4 regions of the Escherichia albertii genome follow, and region 1 is predicted to be linked to each of the others. Evidence: predicted binding sites of a transcription regulator. Region 1 holds the regulator's gene; each other region holds the start of a gene.

Region 1 (8,251 bases):
GATCTTGTTGATACCCTGGATGCGTTGCAGATCGATAAGGCGACATTTATTGGTCACTCAATGGGCGGTAAAGCGGTAATGGCGCTCACTGCACTGGCTCCCGATCGCATCGATAAACTGGTGGCGATTGATATCGCGCCGGTCAACTATCACGTACGCCGTCACGATGAGATTTTCGCGGCCATCAATGCGGTCAGTGAATCCGACGCGCAAACACGCCAGCAGGCAGCGGCAGTGATGCGCCAGCATCTGAATGAAGAAGGAGTCATTCAGTTTCTGCTGAAATCTTACGTTGATGGCGAATGGCGCTTTAATGTGCCGGTACTGTGGGATCAATATCCACATATTGTTGGCTGGGAGAAAATTCCGGCGTGGGACCACCCTGCGCTGTTTATTCCTGGCGGCAACTCGCCGTATGTCACCGAACAGTATCGAGCTGATTTACTGGCACAATTTCCACAGGCACGGGCGCATGTGATTGCAGGCGCGGGTCACTGGGTACACGCAGAAAAACCGGATGCGGTGTTGCGCGCCATCCGTCGCTATCTCAATGATTAGCATAACTGATTAAAAACCCAGCGCCCGCGCGGCTTTCCGCGCGTGGGCGTTGGCGAGACTCCTCACGCTGTTGTATTATGGCGCGCTATCCATCCGGGCAAGCGCCTGGCTGATTGTTTCCCCCGAAGTCACCAAGATCATGGCCAAAGAACAAACGGACCGTACGACATTAGATCTGTTCGCGCACGAGCGTCGACCGGGACGACCGAAAACCAATCCGCTTTCGCGCGATGAACAGCTGCGTATTAATAAGCGCAACCAGCTAAAACGCGACAAAGTACGTGGTCTTAAGCGTGTCGAACTGAAGCTGAACACGGAGGCTGTCGAGGCGCTGAACGAGCTGGCAGAATCGCGTAATATGAGTCGTAGCGAACTGATCGAAGAGATATTGATGCAGCAGTTGGCAGCGCTGCGCAGCCAGGGCATCGTTTAAATTTCCATTTTCGTGTAGCACAGTGTGCAGTCCTGCAAGTTTGCTGATTCCGCAAGACTGCCTGTTCTGCTATGATTGCCTTTATCCGTGGGCAATTTACCACCCCCATTTCAATAAGTTTCAAGAGGTTATTTCACTCATGGCTATCACTGGCATCTTTTTCGGCAGCGACACCGGTAATACCGAAAATATCGCAAAAATGATTCAAAAACAGCTTGGTAAAGACGTTGCCGATGTCCATGACATTGCAAAAAGCAGCAAAGAAGATCTGGAAGCGTATGACATTCTGCTGCTGGGCATTCCAACCTGGTACTACGGCGAAGCGCAATGTGACTGGGACGATTTTTTCCCAACTCTCGAAGAGATTGATTTCAATGGTAAACTGGTTGCGCTGTTTGGTTGTGGCGACCAGGAAGATTACGCAGAATATTTCTGCGATGCGTTAGGCACCATCCGCGACATCATCGAACCGCGCGGCGCGACTATCGTCGGTCACTGGCCAACTGCCGGCTACCATTTCGAAGCATCGAAAGGTCTGGTAGATGATGACCACTTCGTCGGTCTGGCTATCGACGAAGACCGTCAACCGGAACTGACCGCCGAGCGCGTAGAAAAATGGGTAAAACAAATTTCTGAAGAGTTACATCTCGACGAAATTATCAATGCCTGATGTGATGCGGCGTAGACCAATATCTACGCCGTATTAATAGGTAATGCCAATCGAAATAATTGCTACAAATTTGTAACTTTTGCCGTTGTACCTGTACAATGTCCCGGTATTCAAGTGGCCTTGCCGATATAAGTGTAAGCTGTGCCACGTTTTTATTAACAATATTTGCCAGGGACTTGTAGTTTTCATTTAGGCGTGGCAATTCTATAATGATACGCATTATCTCAAGAGCAAATTCTGTCACTTCTTCTAATGAAGTGAACCGCTTAGTAACAGGACAGATTCCGCATGACTGATAACAATACCGCCCTAAAGAAAGCTGGCCTGAAAGTAACGCTTCCACGCTTGAAAATCCTGGAAGTTCTTCAGGAGCCGGACAACCATCACGTCAGTGCGGAAGATTTGTACAAACGTCTGATCGATATGGGTGAAGAAATTGGTCTGGCTACGGTATACCGCGTACTGAACCAGTTTGACGACGCAGGTATCGTCACCCGCCACAATTTTGAAGGCGGCAAATCCGTATTTGAACTGACCCAGCAACACCACCACGATCACCTGATCTGCCTCGACTGCGGCAAGGTTATCGAATTTAGTGATGATTCCATCGAAGCGCGTCAACGTGAAATCGCCGCGAAACATGGCATTCGCCTGACTAACCATAGCCTCTATCTTTACGGTCACTGCGCCGAAGGCGATTGCCGCGAAGATGAGCATGCGCACGAAGGCAAATAAGCCAGCCTGAACGAACGAGAAAAGCCAACCTGCGGGTTGGCTTTTTGATACAAGGGAAACAAGAAAAAGCGAGAGTGACAGCCCTCGCTTTTCAGTTTTTACTGCGTAGCGTTATTACTGCGAATTTCCTGCCAGACCTTATCGCAATCGGCTTTCACCGCCTGGTCATTACCGGTTTGCGTTGCCTGAATGCACTGCTGATAATCCAGCACGCGAACACTTTCTTGTTCGGCAAACTGTTGATGTTGTTTCTCTTTCTTCAGTACGTTTAACACGCTCTGACAGGCTTCAATTTTTTCCGGCGAACCTTGCGCGGTATTGATACAGGCGCTGTAAGCTTCTTTCAGATGGCTATCTTCCTTTGGTGCTGTCGACTGCGCGCAGGCCACCAGCCCCGATGCCATTATGGCGATGAGAATTAATTTTTTCATAGCGAACTCCTCAAACGGGCGGCAGGCAAAATGCCTGCCGCGTCTGGCATCAGAAGATAGTGAACGGTGCGATCACCATAAATTTCACGTCACGCTCATCCTGGAAGATGTTGCCGTAACCACCACCCCAACTTGGGATGTCGGAGTGGTTGTCGTATTCGGTGAAGTGCAGTTTGAACATCGTGCCTTTGGCTCGACCGTCCTGAATGGTGTAGACCGCATCCAGGCTGTACGCAGACTCTTCAATAGTCCGGTTCTTGTCGTAGTACGCATCCGGGTTACTCTGCCAGGTCGCGGGTTTAGCATCCCATGCGTAAACATAAGAAGCGCCGATGGCGAAGCCAGGAAGATTCCAGTTTTTCAGGTCATACATCGCGCCGAAGAAGACCGCTTTTTCACCGTTGGCGTTAAAGTCAGAACGGTTATCCCACCAGATATCCAGGCGACCATTAGAGGAAGCATAGGTTGGAGTCATACGTTGCAGGAAGTATCCCTGCTGACCGTCGGCTTTAACCCAGGTGCCTTCCAGACGTAAATCGACGACATCAGCCGCCCGGTAGCCAAAGGTCAACGCCTGCAACCATGCTGTACCGTCATAAAGATCGTTGACGCTGCGATCGTCAACTTTGTCGCGTGTACCGTAGAACTGGTAGCTGGTGGTTAACGGGCTACCGGCGATATCAAATTTGTAGCTGGCTTTAGCAAAATACTGATCGATATAGCCTTCCGCCTGACCAAACGCCGCTTCCAGTACGAAATTATTTTTGAAGTCGTACTTCGCGCCAAGGGAGTGCAGATAGTCGACTTTGGTGGTTTTATCGTTCTGATAAAACTCATCCATTTCCAGATGCCACGGCGCTTTATATTCGTTGGTCCACATGTAAGAGAAACTCAACGCACCAGCATCGCCATAATCAAAATTAGCCCCAGCTTCCGCCCCCTGATAGGTGCCTGGCATAAAACTCCAGTGCGGCGCTAACAGCGTTTGACCAGTTGGCTGAATGTAACCTGCCCTCGCCCACACCGGACCGTATTTAAATTTAGCCGCCGCTTTATACAGACTTATACCGCTTTTATCGCCGGACCAGTCTTCGTCATAGGCTTTATTACTTTTTGAAAACGCGATTTCGTTCGGGTGAGAGCTGTCGCCGTTTTCCGCCATTTCAATCGCTGTAAACGCGGCAATATCCAGACCGAACATATCAGCGGCATAGCCAGACTGAAAATCGAGATTAGCGTTCCAGGTGGAGTGAGAAAGGTTGGTTTTGTATTTGTCGCCGTCGGTAACATCTTTACGGTCACGTTCACGCTGCCAGTAATAGATACCGCCGGTTAAGGTTGAATCTTCGAAGAATCCTTCGGCGCGAGCCTCTGGCATTGCCACAAAGCCCGACATTGCTGTAACACCGGCAATAGCCAGCGCCAGCGTACTACGTTTGCCACTAAACGTACGCATGGGTTAATCCTCTTTGACGTATAAATTGCTGCACCAAAGGTGAACAGCGAAAAAAATAAAAATTAAAAAAGTAGCGTTGAGAAAGGTCTCGCCGACTACAGGGACAGACTATTTTTCGCGACGCGAATTATCAATCTCTTTCTGTAACGAGAATGTAAGAACATGAGCAACCGCACATATTTTGATGTTTTTTGTTACAAGGCTTAAGTTCGTTATAAAAAAGTATATAGAGGGAAATACGAGGATTTACGTTGAATTAAGGCAATAACATTTTCAACATGTATATATCATTAGTTGCTAATTTTATTTATGAATAAATAACGACACGGTATTAATTTGCGAGGAAAAATAGAGAAAACGCCGCAGAACGCGGCGTTTTGGATTGTTGATAAAGTGCGTTTTGTTCATGCCGGATACGGCGTAAACGCCCTATCCGGCCTATGAATACTTCAAATTACATGCCGACTTTCGCCCAGGTATCACGCAGACCCACGGTGCGGTTAAATACCGGTTTCTCCGTAGTGGAATGGCGACTGTCGAGGCAGAAGTAACCTTCACGCTCAAACTGGAATGCTTTACCCGCTACCGCATCTTTCAGCGACGGTTCAGCAAAGCCCTGTTTGATCACCAGCGATTCCGGGTTAATCACCGACAGGAAATCATCCGCAGCCCCTGGGTTCGGTACACTGAACAGACGGTCGTACAGGCGAATTTCAACTGGCAGCGCATGTGCCGCGCTTACCCAGTGGATAACGCCTTTCACTTTACGACCATCTGCCGGATCTTTGCTTAAAGTATCGGCATCGTAGGTACAGAAGATGGTGGTGATATTGCCTTCGGCATCTTTCTCCACGCGTTCCGCTTTAATCACGTAAGCATTACGCAGACGCACTTCTTTACCCAGCACCAGACGCTTGTACTGCTTGTTGGCTTCTTCGCGGAAATCTGCGCGATCGATCCAAATCTCACCGCTAAACGGCACCTGACGGCTACCCATTTCCGGTTTGTTCGGATGGTTCGGCATGGTGACCATTTCGCCTTCGCCCTGATAGTTTTCGATAACCAGTTTCACCGGATCGATAACCGCCATTGCGCGCGGGGCGTTTTCGTTGAGATCTTCGCGGATGCAGGATTCCAGCGACGCCATCTCAATGGTGTTGTCCTGCTTGGTCACGCCGATGCGTTTGCAGAACTCACGAATAGAAGCCGCAGTGTAACCACGACGACGCAGACCGGAAATGGTCGGCATACGCGGGTCATCCCAGCCTTCTACGTGCTTGTCGGTCACCAACTGGTTCAGCTTACGCTTGGACATCACGGTGTATTCCAGATTCAGACGCGAAAATTCGTACTGGCGCGGATGAACAGGAATGGTGATGTTGTCCAGAACCCAGTCGTACAGACGACGGTTGTCCTGGAACTCCAGCGTACACAGGGAGTGTGTAATACCTTCCAGCGCATCGCTGATGCAGTGAGTGAAGTCGTACATCGGGTAGATGCACCACTTGTTGCCGGTCTGGTGGTGTTCAGCAAATTTAATGCGGTACAGCACCGGATCGCGCATCACGATAAACGGCGACGCCATGTCGATTTTCGCGCGCAGGCAGGCTTTACCTTCTTCAAAACCACCGGTGCGCATTTTTTCGAACAGCGCCAGGTTCTCTTCAACACTACGATCGCGGTACGGGCTGTTTTTACCCGGCTGCGTCAGGGTGCCACGGTATTCGCGAATCTGCTCTGGCGTCAGCTCATCGACATATGCCAGGCCTTTATTAATCAATTCGATCGCATAGGCGTGGAGTTGATCAAAATAATCAGAGGAGTAACGGACGTTACCAGACCAGTGAAAACCTAACCACTCAACGTCGTTTTTGATCGACTCAACGTACTCGATATCTTCTTTTACCGGGTTAGTGTCGTCGAAACGCAGGTTGCACTGACCTTTATAGTCCTGGGCGATCCCAAAGTTCAGGCAGATAGATTTCGCATGACCAATATGCAGATAGCCATTCGGCTCCGGCGGGAAACGGGTATGTACTGTGGTGTGCTTACCACTGGCCAGATCTTCATCGATGATCTGACGAATAAAGTTAGTCGGGCGGGCTTCTGCCTCACTCATCGTGGATTCCTCAAAGCGTAAACAACGTATAACGGCGTATGATCTTATAAGCGGGACAGGCTGACAACTGTTAGTTTTTTAAAATTGATAATCTGACAAAGATTATGGGGATGATTGATGAAAAAAAAAGCGGCGAAGATGATATCCGCCGCTTTTGCCATTCCTGTGTCATTGTTAGATGCGACGCTTAAGCGTCTTATCCAACCTACACAGAGCTTTTGTAGGCCTGATAAGACGCACCAGCATCGCATCAGGCATAAAGCTGATTACTTTTTGATTTCATACAGTGGCGTTTGACCCGCCACAACATGGCCCTGGGCTTTAATGATAAGGCCGCTGAAATCGTCAATATTGCTGCAAACCACCGGGCTAATCATCGAGCGGGCGTTAGCATTCAGGTAATCCAGATCCATTTCCAGAATCGGTTGCCCTGCGCTTACCTGCGCGCCCTCTTCCACCAGACGTTTAAAGCCTTTACCTTCCAGCGCTACGGTGTCGATCCCCATGTGGACGACGATCTCCGCGCCTTTTTCGGTTTCCAGACAGAAAGCATGGTTGGTGTTGAAAATTTTCACGATTGTCCCTGCGGCTGGCGATACGACGATTTTATCCGTCGGTTTCACCGCTACACCATCACCCACCGCTTTGCTGGCAAATGCTTCGTCAGGAACCTGCTCCAGCGCCACAACATCACCGGTAATCGGCGATACCAGCTCCGCGACAGACACCGCGTTTGGTACGGCCTGCGGTTTTACTACAGGAGCGACGGTTGCAGTTACAGCTTCAGCAGACGCAGCCGCTATCGGGCCACGGGCAACAACTTTCTTCATCGCATCGCCGATAGATTCCGCTTTCGCACCGACAATCACCTGAATAGTCTGTTTATTCAGTTTCACTACACCAGAAGCGCCCAGACGTTTGCACATTGCATCGTTGACGCGCGCAGAATCGTTAACCGTCAGGCGCAGACGGGTAATACAGGCATCAATCGCTTTCAGGTTGTCAGTACCGCCCACTGCAGCAATATAGTTGGTGGCCAGTTGAGTCAGACCTTCTTCGGTATTGCTGTTGGCTTCTTCTGTAACAATCTCGTCTTCTTTGTCTTCACGACCCGGTGTTTTCAGGTTAAACATGCGAATAACCACACTGAACACCACAAAGTAGATAGCGAAGAAAACAACGCCCATCACCAGCAGCATCCAGACGTTCTGGCTGGCTGCCGGCAGGTTATACATCAACGCGTAGTCGATAGCGCCCGCAGAGAAGGAGAAGCCCGCATGGATACCCAGCAGCGTTGCCACAAACAGGCTAATACCCGTCAGCAATGCATGCAGAAGGTACAACAGCGGAGCAAGGAACATGAACAGGAATTCCAGCGGCTCAGTCACACCGGTCAGGAACGCGGTAATCGCAACAGAAAGCAGCATCCCGCCAACCATCGGGCGACGCTCTTTCGGCGCAGCGAAGTACATTGCCAGCGCCGCGCCCGGCAGACCGAACATCATGATTGGGAAGAAGCCGGACATGAACATCCCCGCCGTGCCGTCGCCCGCGTAGAAGCGGTTGATGTCGCCGTGGAATACCGTACCCGCCGCGTTGGTGAATTCACCAATCTGGAACCAGGCGATGGTGTTCAGTACCTGATGCAGACCGGTTGGGATCAGCAGACGGTTGATGAAACCAAAAATACCGGAACCCAGCGCGCCTGCGGAAACGATCCATTCGCCGCCTGCATGGATAGCGTGCTGCACCGGCGGCCAGACATAACCAAAAATGGCTGCCAGCACCAGACAGAAGAAGCCGGTTGCGATAGGAACAAAGCGTTTGCCGCCGAAGAAGCTCAGGAAGT
Region 2 (8,251 bases), 100 kb from region 1:
GCAGCGTATGTCCGGCAAAGGGGAGGGCGGTATGCGTAGTTTTCATGTCGACCATATTAGAGACTGATGACAAACGCAAAACCGCCTGATGCGCCACGCTTATCAGGCCTACGTGGTCCTGCAATATATTGAATTAGCAAACTTTTGTAGGCCGGATAAGGCGTTCACGCCGCATCCGGCATGAACGACGCGCACTTTGTCAACAATCTGACGTTAGTATCAGAAATGAGTATTAATGCTCATATACCACGTACGTCCCGGTTCGTTATAGGTATACGCGCCAGCCCCCGCGATATAGTTGGCTCCTGCCAAATCACCTGTGGTTTGGGCATTACCTGCACGCCACAAGCGTTTGTCGAACAGGTTGTCTACGCCGCCGGTCAGACTAACGTTTTTCGTCACGTCCCAGGTCGCACTCAGACCAACAATGCTGTAGGGGCTAACTTCTTTGGTTTCCGGTCCGACCGCTGGCTGGCCTTTATAGTTGTACTTCTTCGGTTGCTGTTTGCCGTACCAGGTGAAGGTTGTTTGCATCGACAAATCTTCCCGTGCCTGCCAGCTCAGCGTTGAGTTCAACGTATATTCCGGGATTATCGACAAACGATCGCCCGTGGTTTTGTTTTCACTCTTCAGCATATAAGTGATGTTGTTAGTCCACATCACTGTTTCGCTAACAGGGACGTTTAACGATCCTTCAAAGCCTTCAACCACCGCTTTCGGTACGTTATCCCATTGATAAAGATCGGTGCCTGCCGCGTTTTGCCCAACAGCCACATAGCCCGCTTCAATCTTATTGCGATAGTCGTTGCGGAACCAGGTCACACCTGCCAACCAGCCGTCGCGTTTAAACTCCAGACCAATCTCTTTGTTAATACTGGTTTCCGCTTTCAGGTCATCGTTACCCTGCAGATAGCAGCCGCCCGCGCTGGCGTAGCATCCCTGTCCTTTACTGTAGAGAATATAGTTTGGGTTAGTCTGGTACAGACTTGGTGCCTTGTAAGCTCGGGCGATCCCCATTTTGAGGGTAAAATCATCGCCTAAACCTTGCGACACGTTCAGTGCCGGACTCCAGTTATTGCCGACAATACTGTGATGATCAAAACGTAGTCCCGGCGTCACGATGGTGCTGTCGGTCAGCTCCATATTGTTTTCCGCAAACAGCGAGAATATTTCCGCTTTTGAATACGGACTACGGTCGGTAGAACTCACACCATCGATGGCTCCGCCTGTATTCTTTCCTGTCAGCGCCTGGGTGTTGGAACTGAGATCCTTCATTCGCTGCTGATTCCACTCTGTACCCAGCGTCAGCGTCTGGTTAACGAGGAAATCAATCGGCAGGTTGACTTCGCTGTGCAGCATCACATCATCGAGATCGATATCGACAAAATCCTGCGTCGCTTTTTCATTAAATTTCCCTTCGGTGCCGCCCGCAAGACCTTCCGGGATACGCGAGTTACGGGTGTGTTCGTACTGCACCCAGTTGCTGGTGGTTACGCCGTTATCCCAGCCGCCGTTCCAGGTCAGAGAGTAGTTCTGGCGATACAGACGGTTGGTTTCATCACCATATTTCGAACGTGTATAGGCGTCGGAGTTGGTGTTCTGGGTATCGCCTGCATACAGGTTGCCCTGGCGGCTGTAACCGGCTTCCAGTTCGAGCGATTGTAGTGGAGCGAAATCCCAGCGAACGACGCCGTTAATATCTTTGTTGATAACCCCTTCGCGTCCGGCAGGTAAGGTTGTGGCGTAGGTTCCGGCACGTGCGGACTGATGTCCCTGGTTAATATCCCACGCATCGGCCTGGGTTTTGTCGAGGTTGCCATATAAGCGGAAGCTGAATTCGTCACCCAACGGACCGGTCAGGCTGAAGTTGGTGCGTTTGGTCGCGCCTTCCTCTTTATGTTCTGGCGCATTGAAGTAAGCGTCCCAGGAACCGTGCCATTCGCCGTTGCCTTTTTTGGTGATGATGTTAACCACGCCGCCTGCTGCGCCGTTGCCATAACGGGCCGCCGCCGGGCCACGCAGAATTTCAATACGTTCAATCATTTCAGGCGGCACCCAGGAAGTATCACCACGGGTATCGCGCTCGCCACGCCAGCCCTGGCGCACAGAGTTACGGCTACTGACCGGTTTGCCGTCAATCAAAATCAGGGTGTTTTCTGGACCCATTCCGCGAATATCAATCTGGCGGTTGTTGCCGCGCTGACCGCTGGTGGAGTTACCGGTCAGGTTAACGCCGGGCATGGTACGGATGATTTCCGACACATCGCGAGCTACCGGGTTTTTGCGGATTTCATCTGCGGTGATGGTCGAAACGCCGGGCGCCTGCAAGTTCTGCTCGGCGGCGGTGACCACGATGGTGTCGTCGTGTGAAACGGCATTATCGCTTGTCTCTTCTGCCAGTGCTGGCAGGGCTACCCCATAAATCCCCAGATTGACCAACAAGGCCAGGGAATGAATCTTCTTGTTCATTGTTTTTTCCTGCATTTTTGCCACGAATTCCAACGGTCAAAATTGACGTAAGCTGGATTGATGTCGCCCACTACCGCGAAAGCCTTTGATCCTGAAAGGCACGCAGTGCAGTTGATTAATTAATGTTCGCGCTTGACATGGCGCGCCAATACGCTATTGCAAATGCAAATAGTTATCAATAGTATTATCAATATATTTCTGCAATCAATAAAAAAATTCACAATAAACATAAGGTTATGATGTGGCGGCGTTAAAGGTGGGAAGTGATAGCTGGTGGCTGTCGAAACATGGCCCGGAATGGCAACGTTTTGATGATAAAACTTATCAGGTGACTTTCTGGTGGCGTGATCCGCAAGGTTCTGAAGACCACTCGACGATAAAGCGCGTATGGGTCTACATCACTGGCGTGACCGATCACCATCAGAACAGCCAACCCCAGTCGATGCAGCGAATTGCAGGGACCGATGTCTGGCAGTGGACAACGCAACTCAATGCCAACTGGCGCGGCAGCTACTGCTTTATTCCCACCGAACGCGATGACATTTTTTCTGCACCATCCCCTGATCGCCTCGAATTACGCGAAGGATGGCAGCAATTATTACCTCAGGCGATAGCCGATCCGTTGAATCCGCAAAGCTGGAAAGGGGGGAGAGGGCACGCTGTTTCCGCACTCGAAATGCCGCAAGCGCTCCTGCAACCGGGTTGGGATTGCCCGCAAACGCCAGAAACGCCTGCTAAAGAAATTACCTGGAAAAGTGAACGTCTGGGAAATTCACGCCGTGTATGGATTTTTACCATCGGCGATGCAACAGCAGAAGAGCGTCCGCTGGCCGTTTTGCTCGATGGCGAATTTTGGGCGCAAAGTATGCCCGTCTGGCCTGCGCTGACTTCGCTGACCCATCGTCGGCAACTTCCTCCCGCCGTGTATGTGTTGATCGACGCCATCGACACCACGCACCGTGCCCACGAACTGCCGTGTAATGCGGATTTCTGGCTGGCAGTACAGCAAGAATTATTGCCACTGGTGAAAACCATCGCCCCTTTTAGCGATCGCGCCGATCGTACTGTTGTTGCCGGACAAAGCTTTGGGGGGCTTTCCGCGCTGTATGCCGGACTGCACTGGCCTGAACGTTTTGGCTGTGTGATAAGCCAATCGGGATCGTTCTGGTGGCCGCACCGGGGCGGGCCGCAAGAGGGCGTGTTACTTGAACAACTTAAAGCGGGTGAAGTTAGCGCCGAAGGTTTGCGTATTGTTCTGGAAGCGGGGATTCGCGAACCGCTGATCCTGCGGGCTAATCAGGCGCTGTATACGCAATTACAAGCTACAAAAGAATCCATTTTCTGGCGTCAGGTTGACGGCGGACATGATGCGCTTTGTTGGCGCGGCGGGCTGATGCAGGGGCTCATTGACCTCTGGCAACCGCTTTCCTATGACAGGAGTTGAATATGGCATTCAGTAATCCCTTTGATGACCCACAGGGGGCGTTTTACATTTTGCGCAACGCACAGGGGCAATTCAGCCTGTGGCCGCAATCGTGCGTATTACCAGCGGGCTGGGAGGTCGTTTGTGAACCTCAGTCGCAAGAATTCTGCCAGCAGTGGCTGGAAGCCCACTGGCGTACTCTGACGCCCGCGAATTTTACCCAGCCGCAGGAGGTGCAATGAGCCAGCATTTACCTTTAGTCGCCGCACAACCCGGCATCTGGATGGCAGAAAAACTGTCGGATTTACCCTCTGCCTGGAGCGTGGCGCATTACGTTGAGTTAACCGGAGATGTTGATGTGCCATTACTGGCCCGCGCGGTGGTTGCCGGGTTAGCGCAAGCAGATACGCTGAGGATGCGTTTTACGGAAGATAACGGCGAAGTCTGGCAATGGGTCGATGATGCGCAGACGTTCGAACTGCCAGAAATTATCGACCTGCGAACCAACATTGATCCGCACGGTACTGCGCGGGCATTAATGCAGGCGGATTTGCAACAAGATCTGCGCGTCGATAGTGGAAAACCACTGGTCTTTCATCAACTGATACAGGTGGAGGATAATCGTTGGTACTGGTATCAACGTTATCACCATTTGCTGGTCGATGGCTTCAGTTTCCCGGCCATTACCCGTCAGATAGCCAACATTTATTGCGCCTGGCTGCGTGGCGAACCTACGCCTGCGTCGCCGTTTACTTCTTTCACTGATGTAGTGGAAGAGTACCAGCAATATCGCGAAAGCGAAGCCTGGCAGCGTGATGCGACTTTCTGGGCGGATCAACGTCGTCAACTACCGCCGCCAGCGTCACTTTCGCCTGCACCTTTACCGGGGCGCAGTGCCTCGGCAGATATTCTGCGCCTGAAACTGGAATTTACCGACGGGGAATTCCGCCAACTGGCAGCGCAACTTCCGACCGTACAACGTACCGATTTAGCTCTCGCGCTGGCGGCATTGTGGCTGGGGCGATTGTGCAACCGCATGGACTATGCCGCCGGATTTATCTTTATGCGCCGTATGGGCTCGGCGGCGTTGACGGCTACCGGACCGGTGCTCAATGTTTTGCCATTGGGGATTCACATCGAAGCGCGAGAAACGTTGCCGCAACTGGCAACCCGCCTGGCGGCTCAACTGAAAAAAATGCGTCGTCATCAACGCTACGATGCCGAACAGATTGTCCGTGACAGCGGGCGAGCGGCAGGAGAGGAACCTCTGTTCGGTCCGGTACTCAATATCAAGGTGTTTGATTATCAACTGGATATTCCGGGCGTGCAGGCGCAAACCCACACTCTGGCAACCGGTCCGGTTAATGATCTTGAACTGGCCCTGTTCCCGGATGAAAACGGTGATTTGAGTATTGAGATCCTCGCCAATAAACAGCGTTACGATGAGCCAACGTTAATTCAGCACGCTGAACGCCTGAAAATGCTGATCGCCCAGTTCGCCGCGACCCCGGCGCTGTTGTGTGGTGATGTCGATATTATGCTGCCAGACGAATATGACCAGTTGGCGCAGATCAACGCCACTCAGGTTGAGATTCCAGAAACCACGCTGAGCGCGCTGGTGGCGGAACAAGCGGCAAAAACGCCGGATGCTCCGGCACTGGCAGATGCGCATTACCAGTTTAGCTATCGGGAAATGCGCGAACAGGTGGTGGCGCTGGCGAATTTACTGCGTGAGCGTGGCGTAAAACCTGGCGACAGTGTGGCAGTGGCGTTGCCGCGCTCGGTCTTTTTGACTTTGGCGCTGCACGCCATTGTTGAAGCAGGGGCCGCCTGGTTACCGCTGGATACGGGCTACCCGGACGATCGCCTGAAAATGATGCTGGAAGATGCGCGTCCGTCGCTGTTAATTACCACTGACGAGCAACTACCTCGTTTTCGCGATATCCCCAATTTAACCAGTCTTTGCTATAACGCCCCGCTTACCCCACAGGGCAGCGCGCCGCTGCAACTTTCACAACCGTACCACACGGCTTATATCATCTTCACCTCTGGCTCCACCGGCAGGCCGAAAGGCGTGATGGTCGGGCAGAAGGCCATCGTTAACCGCCTGTTATGGATGCAAAACCACTACTCGCTCACAGGCGAAGATGTCGTTGCTCAAAAAACACCGTGTAGTTTTGATGTCTCGGTATGGGAGTTTTTCTGGCCGTTTATTGCCGGGGCGAAACTGGTCATGGCCGCGCCGGAAGCGCACCGCGATCCTCTCGCTATGCAGCAATTCTTTGCCGAATATGGCGTAACGACCACGCACTTTGTTCCCTCAATGCTGGCGGCGTTTGTTGCTTCGCTGACGCCAGAAACCGCTCGCCAATGTTGCGCGACGTTGAAACAGGTGTTCTGTAGTGGTGAAGCGTTACCGACCGATTTATGCCGTGAATGGCAACAGTTAACCAACGCGCCATTACATAACCTGTATGGTCCGACGGAAGCGGCGGTAGATGTCAGTTGGCATCCGGCCTTTGGTGCTGAACTGGCGGCGGTACGCGGCAGCAGTGTGCCGATTGGTTATCCTGTGTGGAATACGGGTTTGCGTATTCTTGATGCGATGATGCATCCAGTGCCGCCGGGTGTGGCAGGTGACCTCTATCTCACCGGCATTCAACTGGCGCAGGGCTACCTTGGGCGCCCCGATCTGACAGCAAGCCGCTTTATTGCCGATCCGTTCGCTCCAGGTGAGCGGATGTACCGTACCGGGGACGTGGCGCGCTGGCTGGAAAATGGCGCGGTGGAGTACCTCGGGCGCAGTGACGATCAGCTAAAAATTCGCGGTCAGCGGATTGAACTGGGCGAAATCGACCGCGTGATGCAGGCGTTGCCAGATGTTGAACAGGCCGTTACCCACGCTTGTGTCATTAACCAGGCGGCAGCCACTGGTGGTGATGCGCGCCAGTTGGTAGGGTATCTGGTGTCGCAATCCGGTTTGCCGCTGGATATTCCGGCGTTGCAGGCGCAGCTTCGCGAAACGCTGCCGCCGCATATGGTGCCGGTAGTGCTGCTGCAACTTCCACAGTTGCCGCTTAGCGCTAATGGTAAGCTGGATCGCAAAGCGTTACCGTTGCCGGAACTGAAAGCACAAACGCCGGGACGTGCGCCGAAAGCGGGCAGTGAAACGATTATCGCCGGGGCGTTCTCGTCATTACTGGGTTGTGACGTGCAGGACGCTGATGCTGATTTCTTCGCTCTTGGCGGTCATTCACTACTGGCAATGAAACTGGCGGCACAGCTTAGCCGACAGTTTGCCCGTCAGGTGACGCCGGGGCAGGTGATGGTGGCGTCAACGGTGGCAAAACTGGCAACAGTTATTGATGGTGAAGAGGAGAGTGCCCACCGTCTGGGATTTGAAACGCTCCTGCCATTGCGTGAAAGCAAGGGGCCGACGCTGTTTTGTTTCCATCCGGCGTCCGGTTTTGCCTGGCAGTTTAGCGTGCTCTCGCGTTATCTCGATCCACAATGGTCGATTATTGGCATTCAGTCGCCGCGTCCCAATGGTCTCATGCAAACTGCGACGAATCTGGATGAAGTATGCGAAGGGCATCTTGCAACGTTGCTGCAACAACAGCCACACGGCCCTTATTACCTGCTGGGATATTCGTTGGGTGGCTCGCTGGCGCTGGGAATTGCGGCGCGGTTGCGTGCTCGTGGCGAACAGGTGGCATTTCTTGGCTTGCTGGATACCTGGCCGCCGGAAACGCAAAACTGGCACGAAAAAGAAGCTAACGGTCTGGACCCGGAGGTCCTGGCGGAAATTAACCGTGAGCGCGAGGCGTTTCTTGCCGCTCAGCAGGACTATGCCTCCACAGAACTGTTCACTACCATTGAAGGTAATTACGCGGATGCTGTGCGCCTGCTAACAACGGCCCATAGCGTACCATTTGATGGCAAAGCAACGTTGTTTGTTGCCGAGCGTACGGTTCAGGAAGGCGTGAATCCCGAACGTGTCTGGGCGCCGTGGATTGCAGAGTTGGATATTTATCCTCAGGACTGTGCACACGTTGATATTATCTCAGCAGTGGCGTTTGAAAAAATTGGTCCAATTATTCGCGCAGCGCTGAATAAATAATGTGATATTGCTTGCAAACCCATAATCATAATAAATGATTATGGGTTTTGTTATTTGTTAAATTTATAATTAAAGGGGTGTTTGTCTGGAAATATTCTTAATATTGCATTCAGTGAGAGGAATTTACAAAGTTCAGCTTCGGATAATTCTCACCAACTGATAAAGTGTGCGCCGTGGAGATTTACCCCTATTGGACTCATTTTCAGGTTATACCGCATGTCAACACTGAATATTAAGCA
Region 3 (8,251 bases), 1.9 Mb from region 1:
ACCAGAGCACGTCCATACTTTTAGCGAAATCGATGTAAAAGCGATCCGTGAAGCAACGGGTTTACGTCAGCAAGATTTTGCTGTCGCCGTAGGGGTAAGTTATGACCTGGTCAAAAGCTGGGAAACCAAACGCCGTCAGCCTACCGGAGCACCCCGAAAATTGCTCCTGCTTTTGCAAGCGAATCCTTTCATTATCAATCAATTGAAAACAATCTAAAAACGGGGGGCACCTGCGCCTCCCGTTTTATTTACCCTTCTTTTGTCGTGCCCTGCGCTCGCGTTACCGGCACAGGCAGCCAGGCGCGAATGGAAAGCCCCCCCCGCTCACTGGTACCAAGCTCCAGCATCCCGTTATGGTTGTCCACGATACGCTGCACAATCGCCAGCCCTAACCCCGTGCCGCTAATGGTGCGCGCACTGTCGCCACGGACAAACGGCTGGAAAAGGTGCTTACGTTGTTCTGGCGCAATACCCGGACCATCGTCTTCTACCTGGAACCAGGCGCGATTCGGCTCGGTGCCGCTGCTGACCTTGATCCAGCCATTGCCGTAACGGGCAGCATTCACCACCATATTCGCCACTGCGCGTTTAATCGACAATGGATGCATTTTCACTTCAATGCTACCGGGGTAAAGCGCAGTTTCAATTTCCCGCTCATAACCGCTTTCAGCGGCAATCACCTCACCAAGCACGGCATTAAGATCGGCCAATTCCATCGGCATCTCCTGCCCGGTACGCAGGTAGTCGATGAACTGCTCAATGATGGCGTTACACTCTTCAATATCCTTATTGATGGATTCTGCAAGATAGCCATCCTGCTCGCTCATCATTTCAGTCGCCAGGCGAATACGCGTCAGCGGCGTGCGCAGGTCATGGCTGACCCCCGCCATCAGTAACGTACGGTCATCCGCCAGTTGCTTTACCCCAGCCGCCATATGGTTAAAGGCGCGGGTAACCGAACGCACCTCCGATGCACCATATTCACGTAGCGGCGGCGGAATAATCCCTTTACCTACCTGCAAAGCGGCATGTTCGAGATCGACCAGGGGGCGGTTTTGAATACGTATAAATAACCACGCTCCGCCTATCGCCATCAACATAATCGCCAATGTATAGCGAAATAGCGGGGAGAAATCTCCCTGATGAATTTCGGTCAGCGGCACACGCACCCAGATATTGGGCGACAGCCAAGTTTTCAACCAGACGACGGGCGAGCTCTTGTTGACCTCGACACGAACTTCCGTCGGGCCTCCCAGTTGCTGCGCCATCTGATGGCTTAAGAATTCATAATGTTGCGCCCAACGCAGGCCTGCCTCTTCGGCGGCCTCGTTGGAGTAAAGAGAGATCCCCAGCTCACGGTAGATCTCCCGACGGAAAGCGGGAGGCACAACCAACTGCGTGCCGTCCTCCAGTTGCAGTTTATCGGTCATCAACATACGCACTTCGTACGCGAGGACTTTATTAAACTGCTGAAGGCTCGGCAAAATCGCGAAGTTCAGCACCACCAGATAAGTCGTCACCAGGCTGACGAACAGCAAGGTGACGATGAGCAATAACGTGCGAGCAAATGAACTTCGTGGCGAGAAGCGCAATCGCCTCATGCTTTAGAACCGTCCGGTACGAAGACGTAGCCCAGACCCCAGACGGTCTGAATGTAACGCGGATGCGCCGGATCTTCTTCTACCATACGACGCAAACGCGAGATCTGCACATCAATGGAACGTTCCATTGCAGAATATTCACGACCGCGGGCAAGGTTCATTAACTTATCGCGGGAGAGCGGCTCACGCGGATGGCTGACCAGCGCCTTCAGTACCGCAAACTCACCGCTGGTAAGCGGCATCGGCTCATCGTCGCGGAACATCTCGCGCGTACCGAGGTTAAGTTTGAACTTACCGAAGGCAATCACCGCTTCTTCCTGTGACGGCGCGCCTGGCAGCTCGTTCGCCTGACGACGCAGTACCGCACGGATACGGGCCAACAGCTCACGGGGGTTAAACGGCTTGGGAATGTAATCGTCAGCACCAATTTCCAGGCCAACAATACGGTCAACCTCTTCCCCTTTCGCCGTCACCATGATGATCGGCATCGGGTTGCTCTGGCTACGAAGACGTCGGCAAATCGACAATCCATCTTCACCAGGTAACATTAAATCCAGTACCATAAGATGGAAAGATTCACGAGTCAGCAGGCGATCCATCTGTTCTGCATTAGCGACGCTTCGAACCTGGAAGCCTTGTTCGGTGAGATAACGTTCCAGCAGCGCACGCAGGCGCATGTCGTCATCGACCACCAGAATCTTGTAGTTCTCTTGCATTGTTTGTACTCCCAAAGGTTCGCAACAATTTGTAAGCGTGTATTCTTAAAAAAGCTTACGTTCGTCACCAGCTAAATCTGGTATGAATTTCAGCCTAAATTGTTACAAAGCATATTAAACAGCAGCTTAAGTATACAATTTATTCGGCGAAACATTATTGATTCTGTTGATATGATCACGTTATACCCAATGTGCGCATTATCAAACAGACAAAGGGAATCAACGAGATGAAAACGCCCCTGGTTACCCGGGAAGGGTATGAAAAACTCAAACAAGAGCTAAATTATCTCTGGCGTGAAGAACGCCCGGAGGTCACAAAGAAGGTGACCTGGGCCGCAAGTCTGGGCGACCGAAGCGAAAATGCTGACTATCAGTATAATAAAAAGCGCCTGCGTGAAATCGACCGCCGTGTGCGCTATCTCACTAAATGCATGGAAAATCTCAAAATCGTCGATTACTCCCCACAGCAGGAAGGCAAAGTCTTTTTTGGCGCGTGGGTAGAGATTGAAAATGACGATGGCGTAACTCACCGTTTCCGTATTGTTGGCTACGATGAAATCTTTGGCCGTAAGGACTACATCTCTATTGATTCCCCGATGGCCCGCGCGTTGCTGAAAAAAGAGGTGGGCGATCTGGCAATAGTGAATACCCCAGCCGGAGAGGCGAGTTGGTACGTTAATGCCATCGAATACGTGAAACCGTAAAGAAGAATCTTAACCTCCTGCCTTTGGCTGGCATTTTTGCCAGCCAATCCGTATAACTATCCCCTGATTTTTGATCCGAATAGATGAACTCAAACCATGATGAATGATTCGTTCTGCCGCATTATTGCGGGTGAAATTCAGGCTCGCCCGGAACAAGTTGACGCTGCCGTTCGCCTGCTTGACGAAGGAAATACCGTGCCGTTTATCGCACGCTATCGTAAGGAAATCACTGGCGGTCTGGATGACACGCAATTGCGTAATCTGGAAACACGTCTGAGCTACCTGCGCGAACTGGAAGAGAGACGTCAGGCGATCCTCAAATCCATTTCCGAACAAGGTAAACTCACCAACGAACTGGCGAATGCCATCAACGCCACCTTGAGCAAAACCGAACTCGAAGACCTCTATCTGCCCTACAAACCCAAACGCCGTACCCGTGGACAAATCGCCATTGAAGCAGGCCTTGAACCACTGGCTGACCTGTTGTGGAACGATCCATCACATACGCCGGAAGTCGCCGCCGCACAATTTATTGATGCCGATAAAGGCGTGGCAGATACCAAAGCCGCGCTGGACGGCGCGCGCTATATCCTGATGGAACGCTTCGCGGAAGATGCCGCTCTGCTGGCGAAAGTGCGTGATTATCTATGGAAAAACGCGCATCTCGTCTCGACTGTAGTGAGTGGTAAAGAAGAGGAAGGCGCGAAATTCCGCGATTATTTCGATCATCACGAACCGCTGTCAACGGTGCCTTCTCACCGCGCGCTGGCGATGTTCCGTGGTCGTAACGAAGGCGTACTCCAGCTTTCGCTAAATGCCGATCCGCAGTTCGACGAGCCGCCGAAAGAGAGCTATTGCGAACAAATCATCATCGATCACCTCGGCCTGCGCCTGAACAATGCTCCGGCAGATAGCTGGCGCAAAGGCGTGGTGAGCTGGACCTGGCGCATCAAGGTGCTGATGCATCTGGAAACCGAGTTGATGGGCACCGTGCGCGAACGTGCGGAAGATGAAGCGATTAACGTTTTTGCCCGTAACCTGCACGATCTGCTGATGGCCGCTCCTGCCGGGCTGCGTGCGACAATGGGCCTCGATCCGGGTCTGCGTACCGGCGTCAAAGTGGCGGTAGTCGATGCGACCGGCAAACTGGTGGCGACCGATACCATTTATCCACACACCGGGCAGGCCGCAAAAGCGGCGATGACCGTTGCCGCACTGTGTGAAAAGCATAATGTCGAACTGGTGGCGATCGGCAACGGTACGGCTTCCCGCGAGACAGAACGTTTCTATCTCGACGTACAGAAACAGTTCCCGAAAGTCACTGCGCAGAAAGTGATCGTCAGCGAAGCAGGCGCATCAGTTTACTCCGCTTCCGAACTGGCGGCGCAGGAATTCCCGGATCTCGATGTTTCTCTGCGTGGCGCAGTATCTATCGCCCGCCGTTTGCAGGATCCACTGGCAGAGCTGGTAAAAATCGATCCGAAATCTATCGGCGTGGGTCAGTACCAGCATGACGTCAGCCAGACGCAACTGGCCCGCAAGCTGGATGCGGTAGTGGAAGATTGTGTAAACGCCGTTGGCGTCGATCTCAACACGGCATCCGTTCCGCTGTTAACTCGCGTGGCTGGCCTGACGCGTATGATGGCGCAAAACATCGTGGCCTGGCGCGATGAGAACGGGCTATTCAAAAACCGTCAACAACTGTTAAAAGTGAGCCGTCTGGGGCCAAAAGCCTTCGAACAGTGTGCGGGCTTCCTGCGTATTAACCACGGCGATAACCCACTGGACGCCTCCACCGTTCACCCGGAAGCCTATCCGGTGGTGGAACGCATTCTGGCGGCAACGCAACAGGCGCTGAAAGATCTGATGGGCAACAGCAGCGAACTGCGTAACCTGAAAGCCTCGGATTTCACCGATGAGAAGTTCGGTGTACCGACGGTGACTGACATCATCAAAGAACTGGAAAAGCCAGGTCGCGATCCGCGTCCAGAATTTAAAACAGCCCAGTTTGCTGATGGCGTCGAGACGATGAACGACTTACAACCGGGCATGATTCTGGAAGGCGCAGTCACCAACGTCACTAACTTTGGCGCATTTGTCGATATCGGCGTGCATCAGGACGGCCTGGTTCACATCTCTTCCTTGTCGAATAAGTTTGTGGAAGATCCGCACACCGTGGTGAAAGCGGGCGATATTGTGAAGGTGAAAGTACTGGAGGTAGATCTTCAGCGTAAACGTATCGCGCTGACCATGCGTCTGGACGAGCAACCAGGTGAAACCAACGTCCGTCGCGGCGGTGGTAACGATCGCCCGCAAAACAACCGCCCGGCAACCAAACCGCGCGGTCGTGATGCACAACCTGCCGGTAATAGCGCAATGATGGATGCGCTGGCAGCGGCAATGGGGAAAAAACGTTAATCGCTCTGATGGGCAAACGTAAATTTGCCCGATGCGCAAGCTTATCGGGCCTACGGTTCAATCATTGTTATTTAAATTTGTGCGAAATCGTAGGCTCGATAAGGCGTTCATGCCGCATCTGGCAGGACAAAACGCACTTTGTCAGCAATCTGATATCTCCGGCATTTTTATTCCACAGCCAAACTCACACAACATTTCGTCAATATTTATCACAACATTAACAATTAAAACATTAACAAAACATTGAACAGCCATAATAATTCGCTATCCGAATTATATCTCTACCCAGATATAACCTTGAGCCACATCAACATTGAGTCAGATTATTATCTAAACCAACATTCGCACACATTTTAAGTATTGCTGATAGAAACCATTCTCATTATCATTGTGCTGTTGATTATTTAATCTCTCCCCTTCGTTGGCAAATCATCTGGTCTCATGTCGCTGTCAAACGCCCCATGAGGTAGTTATCCAGTTAATGAGAAACAAGTAGGCACCTATGCAATACACTCCAGATACTGCGTGGAAAATCACTGGCTTTTCCCGTGAAATCAGCCCGGCATATCGTCAGAAGCTGCTTTCTCTTGGCATGTTACCCGGCTCTTCTTTTAATGTGGTGCGTGTCGCGCCACTCGGCGACCCCATTCATATCGAAACTCGTCGTGTGAGCCTGGTATTACGGAAAAAAGATCTGGCCTTATTAGAAGTGGAAGCTGTTTCCTGTTAATACGGTGATAACAACAATGAAAAAATTAACCATTGGCTTAATTGGTAATCCAAACTCTGGCAAGACCACCTTATTTAACCAGCTCACTGGCGCACGTCAGCGCGTGGGAAACTGGGCTGGCGTGACCGTCGAACGTAAAGAGGGGCTGTTCTCCACCACCGATCATCAGGTCACACTGGTGGACCTACCAGGCACCTACTCTCTAACCACTATCTCATCGCAGACCTCACTGGATGAGCAAATCGCCTGTCACTACATTTTGAGCGGCGACGCCGATCTGCTGATTAACGTGGTAGACGCTTCAAACCTTGAGCGTAACCTTTACCTGACGCTGCAACTGCTGGAACTCGGCATTCCGTGCATTGTGGCGCTAAACATGCTCGATATTGCCGAAAAGCAAAATATTCGCATTGACATTGATGCGCTGGCAGCACGTCTTGGTTGCCCGGTGATCCCACTGGTCTCCACTCGTGGTCGAGGAATTGAAGCACTGAAACTGGCGGTCGATCGCTATAAAGCCAACGAGGATGTGGAGCTGGTGCATTATGCTCAGCCGCTCATCAATGAAGCTGACGCGCTGGCAAAAGTGATGCCGTCTGACATCCCGCTTAAACACCGTCACTGGCTGGGCCTACAAATGCTGGAAGGCGATATTTACAGCCGTGCCTATGCCGGTGAAGCGTCGCAGCATCTGGATGCCGCCCTCGCCCGTCTGCGTAATGAAATGGACGATCCGGCATTGCACATTGCTGATGCTCGCTACCAGTGCATTGCAGCTATCTGTGATGTGGTAAGCAACACTCTGACGGCAGAACCCAGCCGTTTTACTACCGCGGTGGATAAAATCGTGCTTAACCGTTTCCTCGGTCTGCCGATTTTCCTGTTCGTCATGTACCTGATGTTCCTGCTTGCCATCAACATCGGCGGCGCATTACAGCCACTGTTTGATGTCGGTTCTGTGGCGCTGTTTGTACATGGTATTCAGTGGATTGGCTACACACTCCACTTCCCGGACTGGCTGACTATCTTCCTCGCCCAGGGGCTTGGCGGCGGTATTAACACCGTGCTGCCGTTGGTGCCGCAGATTGGCATGATGTACCTGTTCCTCTCCTTCCTTGAGGACTCCGGGTATATGGCGCGTGCGGCGTTTGTAATGGACCGTCTGATGCAGGCGCTGGGCTTGCCGGGAAAATCCTTTGTACCGTTGATCGTCGGTTTTGGCTGTAACGTACCGTCGGTGATGGGGGCACGAACTCTTGATGCCCCGCGTGAACGCCTGATGACCATCATGATGGCGCCGTTTATGTCCTGCGGCGCGCGTCTGGCCATCTTCGCGGTATTTGCGGCCGCCTTCTTCGGGCAGAATGGCGCACTGGCGGTATTCTCACTGTACGTTATCGGTATTGTGATGGCAGTGCTGACGGGGCTGATGCTCAAATACACCATCATGCGCGGCGAAGCGACGCCGTTTGTGATGGAACTGCCTGTCTACCACGTACCGCACGTTAAAAGTCTGATTATCCAGACCTGGCAGCGCCTGAAAGGCTTTGTTCTGCGTGCAGGTAAAGTGATCATCGTCGTCAGCGTTTTCCTTAGCGCCTTCAACAGCTTCTCACTGAGCGGGAAAATCGTCGACAACATTAACGACTCGGCGCTGGCCTCTGTCAGCCGTGTGATTACCCCGGTCTTCAAGCCAATTGGCGTACATGAAGATAACTGGCAGGCAACGGTTGGCCTGTTTACGGGCGCCATGGCGAAAGAAGTGGTGGTGGGTACGCTCAATACCCTCTACACCGCGGAAAATATTCAGGATGAAGAATTCAATCCAGCAGAATTTAACCTCGGAGAAGAGCTGTCAGGCGCAGTAGATGAAACCTGGCAAAGCCTGAAAGATACCTTCAGCCTTAGCGTACTGGCGAACCCGATTGAAGCCAGCAAAGGCGACGGCGAAATGGGCACCGGGGCAATGGGCGTGATGGATGAGAAATTCGGCAGCGCGGCAGCAGCATACAGTTATCTGATTTTTGTCCTGCTGTATGTTCCGTGCATCTCGGTGATGGGGGCTATCGCTCGTGAATCCAG
Region 4 (8,251 bases), 2.2 Mb from region 1:
TCCAGCGCCGGGGCTCTCAATGCTCATTTCTGCCAATGTCTTGCCTATTTCTCCAGAGTGCTGGAGAAATGGTACAAAATTGCGCACAATCAAATTGCCGTATTATTCCTAAGAAATTACGCGATATGAAACGTGAAGAAATTTGCCGTCTGTTGACGGATAAAATTAATAGTCTGAAAAATAAAGAAAATAATTTATCAGAACTGTTGCCCAATGTGCGCTTGTTGTATGGTGAGACGCCTGGCGCACGTACGCCAGTGATGTACGATCCTGGCATCATAATCCTCTTTTCCGGGCATAAAGTTGGTTATATCAATGAGCGCGTGTTTCGTTATGACGCCAATGAATATCTGTTGCTGACGGTACCATTACCGTTTGAGTGCGAAACCTATGCCACGCCGGAGGTGCCGTTGGCAGGCTTGCGTCTTAATGTCGATATGTTGCAGTTACAGGAATTGTTGATGGACATTGGCGAAGATGAACGTTTTCAGCCATCAACGGCAGCCAGCGGCATAAACTCCGCCACGTTGTCAGAAGAGATTTTATGCGCGGCAGAGCGGTTACTGGATGTGATGGAGCGACCACTGGATGCGCGCATTCTCGGTAAACAGATTATCCGCGAAATTCTGTACTACGTGCTGACCGGACCTTGCGGCGGTTCGTTACTGGCGCTGGTAAGTCGCCAGACGCATTTCAGCCTGATAAGTCGTGTGCTGAAACGGATTGAGAATAAATACACCGAAAATTTAAGCGTTGAGCAACTGGCAGCAGAAGCCAACATGAGCGTTTCGGCGTTCCACCATAATTTTAAGTCTGTCACCAGTACCTCGCCGTTGCAGTATCTGAAAAATTACCGTCTGCATAAGGCGCGGATGATGATTATCCACGATGGCATGAAGGCCAGCGCGGCGGCGATGCGCGTGGGGTATGAGAGCGCATCGCAGTTCAGTCGTGAGTTCAAACGTTACTTTGGCGTGACGCCAGGGGAAGATGCGGCAAGAATGCGGATGATGCAGGGGAATTGATGCGTTCCCGGCCCGTGGGCCGGGAACGGAGTAAAACGTCAGACGTTGCAGTATTTCTTTTTAATCACTACAAACAGTGTGCCCAGCAGACCTGCGGTTAACAGGGCAATCGGCAGAATCATCAGGAATGTCATTACCTGATCTTCATGGCGTTTAACAAACGGGATCATGCTTAAGGCATAGCCAAAACTGGTGACGACACATACCCACAGCAAACCGCTCAACCAGTTAAAAAACTGGAATCGACGATTTGGTAGCCCGGAGATGCCCGCCATCGTTGGCAGCAGTGTGCGCACGAATGCGAGAAAACGCCCCGCCAGCAGCGCCAGCAAACCGTGGCGGTCAAACATACAAGTGGCGCGCTGGTGATATTTAGCCGGAAGCTGCGCCAGCCAGCCTTTCACCGTTTTAGTATTGCCTAACCAGCGTCCCTGAATATAGCTTAACCAGCAGCCCAGACTGGCTGCGGCAGTCAGGATCGTGATGGTTGGAAGAAAATCCATAACCCCCTGGGCAATCAATGCACCTGCCAGTATCAACAAGCTGTCGCCTGGCAAAAATGAGGCCGGCAACAAACCGTTTTCTAAAAACAACGTGGCAAACATGACAAAGTAAACAACGCTAACAATATGGGGATCAGCCAGTGCAGTGAAGTCGTGTTGCCAGAGCGCAGTGATAATATCTTGAATAACAGCCATGGACTTTCCTGTGGAACAGCGTTTTAGCCTTTATCTGCCTATTGTACTCCTGAATCGTCCAGGACGCCTTGATCCCGGACGCAACAATTTAAGACTTTTCACAATAAAATGTCTGCAAAATTGTCCAAAGCTTGCAATGTTACACAATTCGCGCGAAGCCCGCGTCCAGATCGGCAATCAAATCATCGACGTTTTCCAGACCAATATGCAGGCGAATCAACGTACCGCTAAAATCGAGCTTACCTTGCGGACGGATGGCGGCGAGATGCTCCGGCTGGTTTGCGAGGATTAACGATTCATAACCGCCCCATGAGTAAGCCATGCTGAATAAACTGAAGTTATCCAGATAGTTCGCTAACTCTTCGTTACTCAGTTTTTTATTGAGCACGAATGAGAATAGCCCGCTGCTGCCTGTAAAGTCTCGTTTCCAGAATTCATGCCCTTTACTTCCAGGCAGAGCTGGATGGTTAACCCGTTCGACCTGAGGATGCGCCGCCAGCCATTCGGCGACTTTCAGGCTACTTTCATGATGTTGACGTAGACGCACGCCTAACGTTCGCAAGCCGCGGCTGGTCATATAGGCGGTATCGGCGTCGACCATCTGCCCCATCAGATAGGCATTTTCTCGCAGTTGCTCCCAGCAGCGGGCATTGCAAACCGCTGTGCCGATCATCGCGTCTGAGTGACCGACCAAATACTTTGTTCCCGCCTGTATGGAAACATCAATGCCAAAATCCAGAGCTTTGAACAGTACGCCAGCAGCCCAGGTGTTATCGATCATAATGATGGCGTCCGGCAGCATGCGGCGCACGGCGACAACAATCGCCGGAACGTCGTGGACTTCCATGGTGATGGAGCCTGGTGATTCCAGAAAAACCACTTTGGTATTTGGCTGTAGATGCTTAACAATATCCGCACCAACCAGCGGATCAAACCATGATGTCGTCACCCCTAATTTACTGAGGATTTTGCTACAGAAATCCTGACTCGGTTCGTAGGCGGTATTGGTCATCAACACATGATCGCCCTGTTCGACAAAGGCAAGAATGGAATTAGCAACAGCCGCGGCACCGCAAGGAAACAGCACACATCCTGCGCCGCCTTCCAGCTCGCACATCGCCTCTTGCAGTGAGAAGTGGGTTAACGTTCCACGCCTTCCATAGAACAATTCGCCATTAGCACGATTATGTGTTGCGTGCTTTTTCGCTTCCACGCTGTCGAAAACCAGCGAAGAAGCGCGCTGAATCACGCTATTCACCGCACCAAGAGTGTATTTTTTGCTGCGTCCTGCGTTCACCAGCTGAGTATCAAGTTGTTTGTCTGCCATGTTGAGATGCCTGATTTTATACGTCTGGATGTCTAAATTAGCATGAATGTTGTCATGCGCATCCTGAAGAATTGGCACAAAGAAGAAAATTTTCGCAAATGACATGCGGGTGGCTTTTTTACTGCGTAAACGCAAGGAAAAGAAAGCAAAGCTACGGCAGTATGCAAATAGTAATGAGAACGACTATCAATTCGACGTCGTTTTGATATTATTATGCGCAGATTTTGTGACTTGCGTCCTGGAGATACACAGTGGGTAATAATTTAATGCAGACGGATCTTTCCGTCTGGGGTATGTATCAGCACGCCGATATTGTTGTTAAGTGTGTGATGATCGGGCTGATTTTGGCCTCCGTCGTCACCTGGGCAATCTTCTTCAGTAAGAGCGTTGAGTTCTTCAACCAGAAGCGCCGTCTTAAGCGCGAACAGCAAATGCTGGCTGAAGCTCGCTCCTTAAACCAGGCCAACGATATCGCTGCTGATTTTGGTAGCAAAAGCTTAAGTCTGCATTTGCTCAATGAAGCGCAAAATGAGCTGGAACTGTCAGAAGGCAGCGATGATAACGAAGGTATTAAAGAGCGTACCAGTTTCCGCCTTGAGCGTCGGGTCGCCGCAGTAGGTCGCCAAATGGGCCGTGGTAATGGCTACCTTGCAACCATCGGTGCGATTTCGCCGTTTGTGGGCTTGTTTGGTACGGTCTGGGGCATCATGAACAGCTTTATCGGTATTGCGCAAACGCAGACTACCAACCTGGCGGTGGTTGCGCCGGGTATCGCAGAGGCTCTGTTGGCAACGGCAATCGGTCTGGTGGCTGCGATTCCGGCGGTCGTTATCTATAACGTATTTGCACGTCAGATTGGCGGCTTTAAAGCGATGCTGGGCGATGTCGCAGCGCAGGTTCTGTTGCTGCAAAGTCGTGACCTGGATCTGGAAGCCAGCGCCGCGGCGCATCCGGTACGTGTCGCACAAAAATTACGTGCAGGGTAATGCTCAATGGCAATGCATCTTAACGAAAACCTCGACGATAATGGCGAAATGCACGATATCAACGTGACGCCGTTTATCGACGTGATGTTGGTTCTGCTGATTATCTTTATGGTGGCGGCGCCATTAGCGACGGTAGATGTGAAGGTGAACTTGCCTGCTTCTACCAGTACGCCGCAGCCGCGCCCGGAAAAGCCGGTTTATCTGTCGGTGAAGGCAGATAAATCGATGTTTATCGGTAATGATCCGGTCACCGATGAAACCATGATCACGGCGCTGAATGCGTTAACGGAAGGCAAAAAAGATACTACTATCTTCTTTCGTGCTGACAAGACCGTCGATTACGAGACGTTGATGAAGGTAATGGATTCGTTGCATCAGGCGGGTTACCTGAAGATAGGTCTGGTTGGCGAAGAAACCGCCAAAGCGAAGTAAAGCATAATTGCCTGATGCGCCACACTTATCAGGCCTACAAGATATATCGTGATATATTGAATTTTCACGAATTTGTCGGCTGGGTAAGGCGCTAATGTCGCATCTGGCAAGAGTTAAACGTACGATGATGCCCGGTTGTTTTTCACAGCCGGGCATTTTTTCAGCCTGAATGTTCGCTGCCGCACACAGATACGGCAACATCGCCAAATGCCCGATTTATCATTACGACTTGTTGGCGGGCACAACTCTCGTACCCGCATCATTGCGCTATTTGTCCGATGATGCCTGCCACAGATTCAGTTCGCCATCGGCGATATGTTGGTCAATCTGCGCCAGTTCTTCGGCGCTAAATGTCAGATTATTTATCGCCTGCACATTCTCCTCTACCTGTTCCGGGCGGCTGGCGCCAATCAGAACTGATGTGACGCGTTCATCTTTGAGTAGCCAGCTTAAGGCCATTTGCGCCATCGACTGACCGCGCCGTTGCGCCATTTCATTCAATAACCGCAGACTGTTGAGATTGACTTCGGTAAGCATTCCCGGCGTCAGTCCGCGGACTTGGTGACCTTCGCGATGCATCCTTGAATCTTCTGGAATACCGTTGAGATATTTTCCGGTCAGCAATCCCTGGGCCAGAGGGGTAAAGGCGATACATCCCACGCCATGAGTTTCCAGAGTATCCAGCAGACCGCTTTTATCTACCCAACGATTCAGTAGATTGTACGAAGGCTGATGAATTAACAGAGGAATTTTCCACTCGCGTAGCAACTCGACCATTTTTTGGGTGCGCTCTGGAGAGTAAGACGAGATCCCGACATATAGCGCCTTACCGCTTTGCACTGCATGCGCCAGCGCTGAGGCGGTTTCTTCCATTGGCGTATTCTCATCAACGCGGTGAGAATAAAAAATATCAACGTATTCCAGTCCCATGCGTTTCAGACTTTGATCGAGGCTGGCGAGCAGGTATTTACGCGAGCCTCCAGAGCCATATGGGCCGGGCCACATATCGTATCCTGCTTTGGTGGAGATAATCAGCTCATCACGATAAGCGGCAAAATCCTCTCGTAGCAAACGACCAAAGTTCTCTTCCGCACTGCCTGGAGGCGGTCCGTAATTGTTGGCTAAATCGAAGTGGGTGATACCTGAATCAAAGGCTCTGCGCAGTATCGCGCGCTGTGTTTCCAGTGTGTTTACGTGGCCGAAATTGTGCCATAAGCCCAATGACAGCGCGGGCAGGCGTAAACCACTTTTCCCGCAATAACGATACTGCATCTGTCCATAACGCTCGGGATTCGCTAACCAGACCATGACATCTCCTTTCTACCGTTCAATTTCGAAACAATATTTCTAGCTTAGCGATTCGCCAGAGGAGATCCCGTCACCTGGCTCACAGAGTGACGAAAAAACAGTCGCTTATGTTTTGCTCAAAGCGCTATGTCGGGAGAGAGTCGTGAATGCTGCCGCAGTATATGCAATCTGGAAAATGACGACGACAGGAGATGTATGTGTATTCGCGGGATAACGGGCGCCATAACGATCCGACGCCTGGCGGTGACAAATTGGTGACTCACCTTGCGTAGGCAGAGAATACTTATCAGATATTGCCAACTATCTCTTTTAATTCACATATTGCATACAAGGTAACTTTTTTTAATCGCAGAAAAAATAGCGTGCGATGGTGCCATTCTTTGCCTAAAATATCGCTATATATAATTATATATAGCGGTTGAGGTGAATGATGAATAACCATTTTGGTAAAGGTCTGATGGCGGGATTGGAAGCAACACATGCCGACAGTGCCGTCAATGTGGCGAAATTCTGCGCTGATTATAAGCGTGGTTTTGTATTAGGTTTCTCGCATCGTATGTATGAAAAAACCGGCGACCGCCAGCTGAGCGCCTGGAAAGCAGGCATTCTGACGCGTCGTTATGGGCTGGATAAAGAAATGGTGATGGATTTTTTCCGTGAGAATCACTCCAGTACGATATTGCGGTTTTTCATGGCGGGTTATCGATTGGAAAACTGAGCAAAAATTGGCAAGTGAGAGCTCGCTTCTATTTTAACAAGTATCATCTTGCTCTTTTCTTGCGATATGGATATACGTGTCTCAATGGCTCTTGGCAATACCAGTGGGTTATTGATGAAGAACTTAATCACGACGCAAGATGTCCCCTCTCATGAACGGTTCTCGTTTTTTCGGGATACTGTCAGGTCGCGTTTCCTCTCTTCCTATGACTGCGATCCCGGCCAGGGGCGAATGTTACAACAGCCGTTTTATGCCAATCTTGTTCAACAACGTGTTCTGGATTTGCAGTTTCTTTTGTTAGAGTCAAATGCTCATCAGGCGAGCAGTAAGCCGAGAGCGTTAAGCTGCGGTCAGGGAGGCGATTTTTATATTGAGTTGCAGCGTTCTGGTGCCGGACAACTCACGCAGGATGGACGTACCGCTTTTCTCCGCCAGGGCGACTTCTGCTTCTGTGATATGTCCAGAGCCGTTTCATGGCGATTTGAGAGTGATTATTCGTTATATAAGATTTTGATTCCACGTGAAAAAATCTCCAGCAAACTGGGTAATACTCATAATTTGACTGCAAAAGCGGTACGTGGGAACAGTGTGAGCGGTTCTCTGGTTTATAGCTTTGTGATGAAATATGTTCCCTTCCTGGATTTGCTTTCTCCGCAACGCGCCAGCCAACTGTCTGACATCCTGCTGAATCTGATCGTTTCTGCACTCAGTGAGTTGAGTGAGGGATCTCCGGTACAACCTTGTGGTCATACAACCATTTTTTTTATTGCGCAGGATTATCTCGAACGTCACCTTTCCGATCCTGATTTGAGCATCCACGACTGCGCGCAAAAGTGTGGGATTTCAACACGGTATTTACAGAAGCTGTTTCAGGAGCAGGGAACGACAGTAAATAAATGGATCCAGAATCGTCGTATGGAAAATTATAAGTGTGCGCTGACTGATCCTCTTTTGGCAGAAAAGAATATTACTCAAATAGCCTATGATTGTGGTTTTAGCGATATATCTAATTTGAGTCGTAAGTTTAAAGCGGAAAATATGGTTACACCTTCTGAATATCGTAGAACGCACCTTGCCAGATTATATTTATTTAACACCAATCACTAATTCACAACATTTTTATCACCAATTAAAACATTAATACTACAGTTCCTGATGTTCGTGTGTTCTGTGCCGACAGAGAGCATTTTTTATCTGTAAACAGGGAATGACGAAAATTAGTTCGTAATTTACCAAGTCTCATCGTAGGCCTGTCCTCCACAATCGTCACAATATCGGAGGAGGCATTATGCGTCTTTTATCAGTAACGACCGGATTATGTCTTGATGCCAGAGTTGAAACTCAGGCATTGGAGACTGCAATTATTGATGCGCAGTCAGGGCGGGAAGTTTCCTGGTGTGACCTGAACAGTCGTGTTGATAAAATTGCAAGGGGGTTACTGGCTAAAGGATTAAAGAAAGGAGACAGGCTAGGAATTTGGGCACCTAACAGTATCGATTGGGTCACTTGTTTCCTTGCTGCAGCTAAAACAGGCATTATTGCACTCTGTATTAATATTCATTTTAAAGAAAGAGAGTTAGAGGACATTTTGTCGGAGTGTCGTCTAACAGCGCTTTGCTTTGCCGATGGTTTCCGTGACAATAATTTTAATCAGATAATTAAACATCTCCCGCATAATATAGTTCCAGGTTTACTCATCGGCCTTGGAACAAATCATGATAGCGCTGTTTTGCCGCTAACAGAAATTATTGAACATG

Evidence for each region. Region 1 encodes Fur, which represses iron uptake genes when iron is present. Its sites were predicted from a motif close to ATAATAATGAGAACNACTATCAA; they were not measured.
Region 2: a site for Fur is predicted at 2,632-2,654, ahead of fes (enterochelin esterase). Genes of this name have one in related genera too.
Region 3: a site for Fur is predicted at 5,806-5,828, ahead of feoA (ferrous iron transporter A). Genes of this name have one in related genera too.
Region 4: a site for Fur is predicted at 3,218-3,240, ahead of exbB (tol-pal system-associated acyl-CoA thioesterase). Genes of this name have one in related genera too.

Annotation. Positions count from the first base shown of each region.
Region 1 is NZ_CP117568.1:4,391,887-4,400,137, reverse strand. Features, by position in the region: gene ybfF (esterase) at 1-558, shown strand, start outside; gene ybfE (LexA regulated protein) at 698-991, shown strand; gene fldA (flavodoxin FldA) at 1,131-1,661, shown strand; gene uof (fur leader peptide) at 1,871-1,957, shown strand; gene fur (ferric iron uptake transcriptional regulator) at 1,950-2,396, shown strand; gene PS053_RS21150 (ChiQ/YbfN family lipoprotein) at 2,495-2,827, opposite strand; gene chiP (chitoporin ChiP) at 2,877-4,283, opposite strand; gene glnS (glutamine--tRNA ligase) at 4,738-6,402, opposite strand; gene nagE (PTS N-acetyl glucosamine transporter subunit IIABC) at 6,669-8,251, opposite strand, start outside.
Region 2 is NZ_CP117568.1:4,287,333-4,295,583, forward strand. Features, by position in the region: gene entD (enterobactin synthase subunit EntD) at 1-46, opposite strand, end outside; gene fepA (siderophore enterobactin receptor FepA) at 220-2,469, opposite strand; gene fes (enterochelin esterase) at 2,711-3,913, shown strand; gene PS053_RS20645 (MbtH family protein) at 3,916-4,134, shown strand; gene entF (enterobactin non-ribosomal peptide synthetase EntF) at 4,131-8,012, shown strand; gene wzz(fepE) (LPS O-antigen length regulator Wzz(fepE)) at 8,229-8,251, shown strand, end outside.
Region 3 is NZ_CP117568.1:2,533,215-2,541,465, forward strand. Features, by position in the region: gene nadS (NadS family protein) at 1-217, shown strand, start outside; gene envZ (two-component system sensor histidine kinase EnvZ) at 249-1,601, opposite strand; gene ompR (osmolarity response regulator transcription factor OmpR) at 1,598-2,317, opposite strand; gene greB (transcription elongation factor GreB) at 2,545-3,021, shown strand; gene PS053_RS12415 (Tex family protein) at 3,118-5,439, shown strand; gene feoA (ferrous iron transporter A) at 5,942-6,169, shown strand; gene feoB (Fe(2+) transporter permease subunit FeoB) at 6,186-8,251, shown strand, end outside.
Region 4 is NZ_CP117568.1:2,158,989-2,167,239, reverse strand. Features, by position in the region: gene yqhC (DNA-binding transcriptional regulator YqhC) at 126-1,025, shown strand; gene yghB (DedA family general envelope maintenance protein YghB) at 1,064-1,723, opposite strand; gene metC (cystathionine beta-lyase) at 1,863-3,050, opposite strand; gene exbB (tol-pal system-associated acyl-CoA thioesterase) at 3,302-4,036, shown strand; gene exbD (TonB system transport protein ExbD) at 4,043-4,468, shown strand; gene gpr (L-glyceraldehyde 3-phosphate reductase) at 4,736-5,776, opposite strand; gene PS053_RS10455 (DUF2623 family protein) at 6,207-6,494, shown strand; gene PS053_RS10450 (helix-turn-helix domain-containing protein) at 6,726-7,601, shown strand; gene PS053_RS10445 (AMP-binding protein) at 7,783-8,251, shown strand, end outside.